DNA from 3 places in the Mesorhizobium sp. M7A.F.Ca.MR.148.00.0.0 genome. Region 3 is predicted to be linked to each of the others. Evidence: predicted binding sites of a transcription regulator. Region 3 holds the regulator's gene; each other region holds the start of a gene.
The links. The regulator PhoB, encoded in region 3, activates phosphate uptake and scavenging genes when phosphate is short. The targets are predictions, from matches to a motif close to TGTCATNNANCTGTCAT.
Positions count from the first base shown of each region.

Region 1 (3,276 bases), on a different contig from region 3:
CCGATGGGATGCCGGGCAGGACGATCCGCGGATCCGCGGCTTGCTCGATCGCGATGCGGCTGCCTTCATGCACCAGAGTCTGTCCAGCCCCTGCCTTTCGACCATCGCGAAGGCGCAAGGCATCTGGATCGAGGACACCGCTGGCCGCCGCTTCATGGATTTCCACGGCAACAGCGTGCATCACCTCGGCTACGGCCATCCAAGGCTGGTCACGGCGATCAAAAAGCAGCTCGATGAGCTCTGCTTTGCGCCGCGCCGCTTTACCTGCGAGCCCGCCGTCGAGCTGGCGGAGAAGCTGGCGGCATTGGCGCCCGGCGATCTCGGCAAGGTGCTGTTCACCACCGGTGGTTCGGATGCCATCGAGGTCGCGCTGAAGATCGCCCGCGCCGCGACCGGCCGCTTCAAGACGGTGTCGTTCTGGGATGCGTTCCACGGGGCCGGCTTCGGCGCTGCAAGCGTCGGCGGCGAGGCGACCTTCCGCTCGCACATATCAGGCCCGATGATGACCGGCACCGAGCACGTCGCACCCTGGGACGGCTATCGCTGTCCCTATGGCCACGATTCCCTCGAAACCTCGGGGCTCGCTTGCGCCAACATGATCGCCTATGTGCTCGGCCGCGAACAGGACGTGGCGGCGGTCGTCGCAGAACCGATGCGGGCGACGCCCAACCCGCCGCCGCCCGGTTTCTGGAAACGGGTTCGCGAAGCCTGCGACCGGCACGGCACGCTGCTGATCTTCGACGAGATCCCGACCGGGCTGGGCAAGACGGGAAAATTCTTCGCCCACGAGCATGATGATGTGACGCCCGACATCGTCGTCCTCGGCAAGTCGCTCGGCGGCGGCATCCTGCCGATCGCCGCCGTCATCGCGCGCCGCGACCTCGACGTCACCGGTGGCTTCGCGATCGGCCACTACACCCACGAGAAGAACCCGGTGACGACCCGCGCCGCACTGACGACGATCGACATCATCCTGGAGGAAGGATTGGTCGAACGCGCGGCCGAACTTGGCCGGCACATGCTGGAGCGTATGCAGCACCTGATGGCGCGCTCGCCCCATGTCGGCGACGTCAGGGGCAGGGGACTGATGGTCGGCGTCGAGCTCGTCGAGGATCGCGATACGCGCGAGCCGGCGCGCGATCTCGCCGAACGCGTCTTCTATGCTTGCCTGGGGCAGGGGCTGAGCTTCAAGGTCAGCCAGGGCAATGTGCTGACGCTGTCGCCGCCGCTGGTCATTTCGAAAGCTGATCTCGATCGTGCGCTCGACATCCTCGAGACCGCCGTGCTGGCGGCCTGACCATGAAGGCCGTGCGCACCGACCGCGAGCTCGCATGCCCCGGCATCGACGCGGGCTTGCGGGCGAGGGGGGGGTCGATCTGGTGGTGACCGTCCGCTCGTCCGACCCGCGTTTGCGGGCACAGACAACGGGCGTTTCGTTCGGCTGACCGTTGCCAATCGTGGGCTTTCGCAAGCGCGAAATCGCGGCCGCAACAGGCATGCGACAGTTCCATGACGACTATCAGGAGAAGTTTGCCTGTCATAAAATAAATAGATTTTACTTATCGATCACCAATCCCCAGAGTTGACCCAACGACGAAATCCACAAGCGCTACAGGGCCGCAATGTCCACCGGCGCGATCGTCACAGTGCATCGCAGAATGTGCCAACAATCAAAGGGGAACTGAGCATGAAATCGCGCAACGCAACTATCGCAATGGCCTTCGCCGCGGCATTGATGTCATCCGCCGCCTTTGCCGAAACCTCCGAACTGACAGTCTATACCGCCATTGAAGCCGAAGATCTCGCCCGCTACGCCGAGACTTTCACAAAGAGCCATCCCGACATCAAACTGAACTTTGTCCGCGACTCCACGGGTGTCGTTACCGCCAAGCTGTTGGCCGAAAAGGACAATCCGCAGGCCGACGTTGTCTGGGGCCTTGCCGCTACATCGCTTCTGGTGCTGAAGACCGAAGGCATGCTTGAGCCCTATGCGCCAAAAGGCGTCGAATTGCTCAAGCCGAAGTTTGTCGACAAGGACACGCCACCGGCCTGGGTTGGCATGGACGCCTGGGCGGCTTCGATCTGCTTCAACACCGTGGAGGGCAAAAAGCTTGGCCTCACCGAGCCGACCAGCTGGAAAGATCTTACCAAGCCGGAATACAAGGGTCACATCGTGATGCCGAACCCGGCCTCGTCCGGCACCGGCTTCCTCGATGTATCGAGCTGGCTGCAGTTGTTCGGCGAGAAGGATGGTTGGGCCTATATGGACGCCCTGCATCAGAATATTGATGCCTACACGCATTCTGGTTCGAAGCCGTGCAAAATGGCCGCCGCCGGTGAAACCGTAATCGGCATCTCGTTCGAGTTCCGCGCCGCGAAATCGAAGAAGGAGGGCGCCCCCCTCGATATCGTCATCCCGTCCGAAGGCATCGGCTGGGACATGGAGGCATCCGCGATCGTTGCGGGAACGAAAAATCTCGAAGCCGCCAAAACGCTGCTCGACTGGTCGATCAGCAAGGAGGCCAACGAGATGTACAATGTAGGTTATGCGGTTCTGGCTATGCCGAATGTCGCCAAGCCGGTCGAATTCCTGCCCGCAGATATCGAGTCCAAGATGATCGACAATGACTTCGAGTGGGCGGCCAACCACCGCAAGGCCATTCTCGACGAGTGGACGAAGCGCTACGACGCCAAGTCTGAGCCCAAGAGCTAGACGCAGAGCATTTCGACAGGGCGCCGTCAGAGCGGCGCCCTTCTCGTAACTCTTCCCGGATGGTCAAAATGAGACACGAACCCGTCGCTGATCTATCGGCAACGCTGGCCGAGGTGCATCCTATGACCGCTGCCGGCAACACCGTCTACCTACAGATCGAACATCTCTGGAAGGCCTTCGGCGAGTTCCATGCGCTGAAGGACATCTCGCTCGACATCAACGAAGGCGAATTCATCTGCTTTCTCGGCCCTTCGGGTTGCGGCAAGACCACGCTGCTGCGCGCCGTCGCCGGCCTCGACCTGCAGACCAGAGGCGTCGTCCGCCAGGGGGGCAGGGATATCTCAACGCTGCCGCCGTCAAAACGCGACTACGGCATCGTGTTTCAGTCCTACGCGCTGTTTCCCAATCTGACGATCGAAAGGAACATCGCCTTTGGCCTGGAAAACACCAAACGGCCGCGCGCCGAGATCGATGCCCGCGTCAAGGAATTGCTCATGCTGGTCGGCTTGCCCGATCAGGCGAAGAAATACCCAGCGCAGCTTTCCGGCGGGCAGCAGCAGCGC
Region 1 covers NZ_RZTB01000054.1:1,790-5,065, forward strand. The annotation lists gene EOB49_RS19655 (aspartate aminotransferase family protein) at 1-1,297, shown strand, start outside; gene EOB49_RS19660 (putative 2-aminoethylphosphonate ABC transporter substrate-binding protein) at 1,688-2,713, shown strand; gene EOB49_RS19665 (putative 2-aminoethylphosphonate ABC transporter ATP-binding protein) at 2,836-3,276, shown strand, end outside.
Region 1: the regulator PhoB is predicted to act here: its motif matches at 1,499-1,515, upstream of EOB49_RS19660 (putative 2-aminoethylphosphonate ABC transporter substrate-binding protein).

Region 2 (3,276 bases), on a different contig from region 3:
CTCGTCGGCAATGTGCTTCAGGATGCGGCTTCTCAGCGTGAACGGCGAGATCGCAAGCCGCATTTCGTCTGTCGGCTCGGCATAGCCGGTGATGAAATTGAAGAGCTGGGCGACATCGCGGGCAATCGTCGGATCGGTGGTGAAGAAGGACAGGTCCGTGTAGATGCGCGCCGTTACCGGATGGTAGTTGCCGGTGCCGAGGTGCACGTAATTGCGCAGCTTGCCGTCCTCGCGCCGCACCACCAGCGACATTTTCGAATGGGTTTTCAGCTCGAGAAAGCCGAACACCACCTGCACGCCGGCACGCTCCAGGTCGCGCGCCCAGCGAATGTTGGCTTCTTCGTCGAAACGCGCCTTGAGCTCGACCAGCGCGGTGACCGACTTGCCGGCCTCGGCCGCGTCGACCAGCGCACGCACGATCGGGCTGTCATTGGAGGTGCGGTAAAGCGTCTGCTTGATCGCCACCACTTCCGGATCGGCCATCGCCTGGCGCAGGAACTGCACCACGACGTCAAACGATTCGTAGGGGTGATGGACGACGATGTCCTTCTCGCGGATCGCGGCAAAGCAATCGCCGCCATGCTCGCGGATGCGCTCGGGAAAACGCGGATTGTAGGGCGTGAATTTCAGGTCGTCGCGGGGAACGGCGACGATCTCGGAAATCTGGCTGAGCGCCAACGGACCGGTCAAGACGCTGATGCGGCTGGACGACACGCCAAGCTCGCCGGCGACGAAGTCGCGCAATTCGCCAGGCATCAGCCTGTCGAATTCGATGCGGATCACCGATCCGCGCCGCCGCCGCTTCAGCGCCGTTTCGAACAGGCGAACCAAATCCTCGGACTCCTCCTCGACCTCGATATCGCTGTCGCGAATGATACGGAACGTGCCGGAGCCCTTGACCTCGTAGCCGGGGAAGAGCTTGCCGATATAGAGGCCGACCGCCTCTTCCAGCGGGATGAAGCGGACATGATGCTTGCGGTCCGGCAGACGGATGAAGCGCTTCAGCGCCACCGGCAGGCGCAGCAGCGCGCTCATCTCCTCGCCATTCTTGCGATGGCGCAATTGCAGCGCCATCGAGAAGCCGAGATTTGGAATGAACGGGAACGGGTGCGCCGGATCGATCGACAGCGGGGTGAGCACCGGGAAAACCTGTTCCTGGAAATGGTCTTCCAGCCAGACTTTCTCGTCCTTGGTCAGCGCATCGCGGGTGATGCTCTCGATGCCTTCCTTGTTGAGCAGCACGGTGAGCGCCGAAAGGCTCTTCTGCTGGTCTTCCTGCAGCCGCTCGACCTCACGCAGCAGCTGTTCGAGCTGCTGTTCGGGGGTGCGTCCGTCAGGGCTCTTCAGCGTGATGCCCTCGCGCACCTGGCCGGCAAGACCGGCAACACGGACCATGAAGAACTCGTCGAGGTTGGCGGCCGAGATCGACAGGAAGCGGACGCGCTCCAGCAGCGGATGATTGAGGTTCAGCGACTCCTCGAGAACGCGCCGGTTGAACTGCAGCCAGGAAAACTCGCGGTTGACAAACCGGTCCGGATTGCCGCCCTCCGGGCGGGCCACCTCGACATCCACGAATTCGTTCTGCACCGGCTTCAGTTCGTTCATGATTCCCGCTCTTCCACACCGTCAGCCAGCTAAAGCGTCGTGCGTCATTCAGGACGCGCAAAGGACGCTCTGCCACTCCAAGGCGACGCATGGTCCTTGCCGAAAACCGATGTCGGTCTTCGGGGCCATGCGTTAACCGGCTTAACTTATCCTCTGACAGGCTTTTGCGACAGTTTCATTTCATCGAACTTGCAAAGAGCCCTGATATGATCCAGATGCAGACGAGATTGCGTTAAGGAGACGACGATGGCAGGCGGTTCCATTCCCCATTTTCAGAACGATGCGGGCTATCAGGCAATCGACATCGGCGTGAAGGAATTCATGTGCACGGGCGCCAATCCGCCTTTCGACCACCCGCATGTGTTTCTGGACATGGGCGACGACAACGAAAAAGTCTGCCCCTATTGCTCGACGCTCTACCGCTATTCTCCGAAGCTGAAGGCGACCGAGACGCTGCCGGCCGGCTGCATCTACATCGATCAGGCCGCCTGAGTCTTTCGCGACCAGCCCGATGACCGACACGCGATCCCGGCAAATTGTCATCGCCGGGGCGGGTGTCGCCGGATTGACCGCAGCGCTTGCATTCGCCGAACGCGGCTACACTGTTCGGGTGTTCGAACAGGCGCAGCGCCTGGAAGCTGCCGGCGCCGGCATCCAGCTCTCTCCCAACGCGACACGTATCCTTCGCCAGCTTGGCGTACTCGACAAGCTGCTGCCGGCAGCGGTGCGGCCGGAAGCCGTGGTGTTGAAGGAGGCCGCGACCTTGCGCGAACTGGCGCGGGTGCCGCTGGGGCAAGCCGCCGAAACGCGCTGGCAGGCGCCCTATCTCGTCGCTCACAGGGCTGATCTGCAGAGCGCGCTGATGGCACGGGTTTCCGAGATACCGGATATCCATTTTACCACCGGCGCCCGCGTCAGCAGCGCTGCCACCGGCCCCCATGGCATCACCGCGACGGCCGAGATCGACGGCAAAACCATCAAGGCTGAGGGCTTCCTGCTGATCGGAGCCGATGGTGTCTGGTCGTCGGTGCGCGCACTTGTCGATTCGGCCAAAAGGGCGGCTTTGCCAAGAAACCATTTTTCCGGCGAGCTGGCCTGGCGCGCGACCATTGCCGCCGAAAGCGCTGCCGGACAAGCCTTTGCCGCGATCGGTGTAACCAATTGCGTCACCACCTTCCTGCATCCCGGCTTCCATATGGTGGCCTATCCCGTCAGCAAGGGTGCTGCCTTCAATCTCGCTGCCTTCACCAGGGGCGACCGTATTGCCGAAGGCTGGTCCGGCAATGCCGACGCCGGGATCCTGACCCGAGCCCTGCGCGGCACCGCGGCAGAACTTGCCCGCCTGGTCGAGCAGGCCGGCCCATGGACCGCATGGCCGATCCATACGGTCGACAGCAAACAACCTTGGACGACCGGCAACATGGCGCTGATCGGCGATGCCGCGCATGCGATGACGCCGTTCGCGGCGCAAGGTGCGGCGATGGCGATCGAGGATGCTGCGACGCTTGCCGACATCATCGCCGACTTCCCTGCCGACCCCCTGGCCGCACCTGCGACCTGGGAACAGTCACGGCGACCGCGTGTAGCGCAGGTCGCCCGACGCGGCGCTGTCAACCGGCTGGCCTGGCATGCCTCGGGTCCGGTGGCGATTGCGCGCAATGTGTTCCTGAA
Region 2 covers NZ_RZTB01000027.1:44,326-47,601, reverse strand. The annotation lists gene EOB49_RS13485 (RNA degradosome polyphosphate kinase) at 1-1,605, opposite strand, end outside; gene EOB49_RS13480 (zinc-finger domain-containing protein) at 1,852-2,097, shown strand; gene EOB49_RS13475 (FAD-dependent monooxygenase) at 2,117-3,276, shown strand, end outside.
Region 2: the regulator PhoB is predicted to act here: its motif matches at 1,772-1,788, upstream of EOB49_RS13485 (RNA degradosome polyphosphate kinase).

Region 3 (3,276 bases):
GTCGAGTCGAGCTTGAAGAAGGCGGCGATCTGGAACGAGGTGAAGGACCGTTTGCAGGAACCTGGCACGGGTCTTTCCGGTGGCCAGCAGCAGCGTCTGTGCATTGCACGCGCCATCGCCGTGTCACCCGAGGTGATCCTGATGGACGAACCGTGTTCGGCGCTCGACCCGATCGCCACTGCTCGCGTCGAGGAACTGATCGACGAACTGCGCCAAAACTATACGATCGTCATCGTCACCCATTCGATGCAGCAGGCAGCGCGCGTGTCGCAGCGCACCGCGATGTTCCATCTAGGCTATCTGGTCGAGGAGGGCGCCACCGACAAGATGTTCACCACCCCCGACGACAAACGCACCCAGGACTACATCACCGGCCGGTTCGGCTGAGCTCAGGCATATGAGGGACGAAGATCATGGGTGAACATACCGTTGCATCTTTCGATGAGGATCTGGAGCAGATCAGCCAGCTGATCCGCGACATGGGCGATCTCGCCCGCTCGATGGTCAGTGGCTCGACCAAGGCTTTGCTCAATTCGGACAATGCGCTGGCGCAGCGCGTGGTTTCCGATGATGCCATCATGGATGCGCGCCAGCGCGAGCTGGACGATCGCGCCATCACGCTGATCGCCAAGCGCCAGCCAATGGCCAACGACCTGCGTGCGGTGGTCGGTTCGATCCGCATGGCCGGCGACCTCGAGCGCATCGGTGACCTTGCCAAGAACATCGCCAAGCGCGTCGGCACTGTCGGGCTGAGCGTTACGCCGCACGACCTTTCGCATTCGATCGACGCGATGGCGCAGCTGGTGCTGATCCAGGTGCAGGGGGTCGTCGACGAGTATGCCGCCGCTGACGCGGCTGCGCTTGCCACGCTCAGAAACAATGATGAACGCATCGACGTCAAATACACCTCGGTGTTCCGCGAGCTGCTGACCTACATGATGGAAGATCCCCGCAACATCACGGCGTGCACGCACCTGTTGTTTTGCGCCAAGAACCTCGAGCGGATCGGCGACCACGTGACCAACATCGCCGAAAATGCCTACTATGTTTTGACCGGCACGCAGCTGCCAGCCAATCGTCCGAAGCAGGACGAGACGGCAATGTCCGCGCCAGCGGCATAACAGGGGTGACCAGCCGATGATCGCACCACGCATCATGGTGGTGGAGGATGAGGAGCCGCTAGGCGTGCTGCTCCGCTACAATCTTGAATCCGAAGGTTACCAGGTCGAGGTGGTGACGCGCGGCGATGAGGCCGAAATCCGGCTGCAGGAGAACGTTCCCGATCTTCTGGTGCTCGACTGGATGGTGCCTGCGGTTTCGGGCATCGAACTCTGCCGGCGCCTGCGAATGCGTCCCGAGACCGAGCGGCTGCCGATCATCATGCTGACCGCGCGAGGCGAGGAAAGCGACCGCGTGCGCGGCCTGTCGACCGGCGCCGACGACTATCTGGTCAAGCCCTTCTCGACGCCGGAGTTCATGGCCAGGGTCAAGGCGCTGCTGCGCCGGGCCAAGCCGGAAGTGCTGTCCAGCGTGCTAAAGGTCGGCGATATCGTGCTCGATCGCGAGTCGCACCGTGTCTATCGCAAGAAGAGCGAGATCCGGCTTGGGCCGACGGAATTCCGCCTGCTCGAATTCATGATGCGCCATCCAGGCCGCGTGTTCTCGCGCAGCCAGCTGCTCGACAATGTCTGGGGCGAGACGATCTACATCGACGAGCGCACAGTCGACGTGCATGTCGGCCGGCTGCGCAAGGCGGTCAACAATGGCCGTATGCCTGATGTCATCCGCACGATCCGTGGGGCCGGATACGCCATCCGAGAGGACTGAACTCCCTCGTTTGAACTCACGCCACGTTCTTGCCGCCGAAACCGGATCTCGCCTGCACGCCCGGCGCAAAAATCTCCTGATCGACGAAGATCAGCGCCCGCATGGCGCAGCCTTCGCGGATCAGCGGCAGTTCGTTCGGCTCGGTGTCGAAGGAAATCGATTTGGAATGCTGGCCGCCGGCGGTCTGGGCAATCGCTTGCCGCAATGCCGGCTCGATCAGGTCGAAGGCGGCGGCGCTGACACCGACCATGGCGACCGGCGCCGGATCGATCAGCGCGAACAGGCTGCCGAGGCCGTAGCCGAGCGCTTCGCCGGCCTTGCGATAGGCTTCCCGTTCGGGTCCGTCACCTTCGCGGGCCGCGGCAGCCAGGGCGCGCATGTCGGCGTCGCTGACATCGGCAACGGGTTCTGCATCCTCGCCCATCTGCCTGGCGTTGCGCCATATGGCGTAATTGCCCGCATAGGCTTCGACGCAGCCGCGCCGTCCGCAGCGACATAGCGCGCCGTTCGGCCGATGGATCATGTGGCCGAATTCGCCGCCCGAAGAATGGGTGCCGGTGAACAATTCGCCCTTCAGCACCAGTCCCATGCCGATGCCGTGCGACAAAAGGATAGCGATGAAATCGTCGCGGTAACGATCGGGGTCGCGCCAGCGCAGCGCCACCGCCATCATGTTGCAGTCGTTCTCCATTATGGCAGGGATGCCGAACTCGTCTTCGAATATGTCAGCGAAGGCGATGTCGGTGTGCGGCGTGATCGGCGACCACAGCATGGCGCGGGCACGGGTGTCGGTGATGCCCTGGATGGCCAGCGCGATGCGGGCGATGCTGCGCACGTCCAGGTCGGGATCTGCCAGGCGGCGCCGCACGATGGCCGTGCATTCCCCGATCAGCGACTCGCGCGACATCGTCAGCGTGTCCAGCCGGCGCTGTTCCTCGGATATTACCTGGCCGGCATAGTCGATGACGGCGACGGAGAGGAAGTTCAGCGACAGCACCACGGTCATTACCGCGGCCGCTTCCGGATTGAGACTGAGGCCGACCTGCGGCCGGCCGCGTTTGAGCGAGCCGGCCTCGCTCGGCTTGCTTTCGGTCAGGATGCCTTCGACGATCAGGTCGGATGAAATCGCCGAGATGGTCGAATGGCTGAGGCTTGTGGTCGCGGCGATCTCGGTTCGCGACGGCTGTCCGGCGCGGCGCACTGCCGCGATCACCATGGCGCGGTTGCGGCGGCGCAGATCGTCGTGGCGGATTCCGACCGACATGTTCTTTCATATCCTCCCGGCCGCCGCGGTTCCTCCTGCCCATGGAACGCTGTCGGTGACGCCGGTAAATACTGGCAGAAGCTGCAGGCCGTGTCATTTATTTATTCCGAGACTCGAAAAAAACTCGAAGTGACATCAAAATCCATCAGAATCGATGTTGACAGCGTTCGGGCGTTGGCCCAGTA
Region 3 covers NZ_RZTB01000030.1:40,086-43,361, forward strand. The annotation lists gene pstB (phosphate ABC transporter ATP-binding protein PstB) at 1-387, shown strand, start outside; gene phoU (phosphate signaling complex protein PhoU) at 414-1,121, shown strand; gene phoB (phosphate regulon transcriptional regulator PhoB) at 1,138-1,827, shown strand; gene EOB49_RS14460 (ROK family protein) at 1,844-3,091, opposite strand.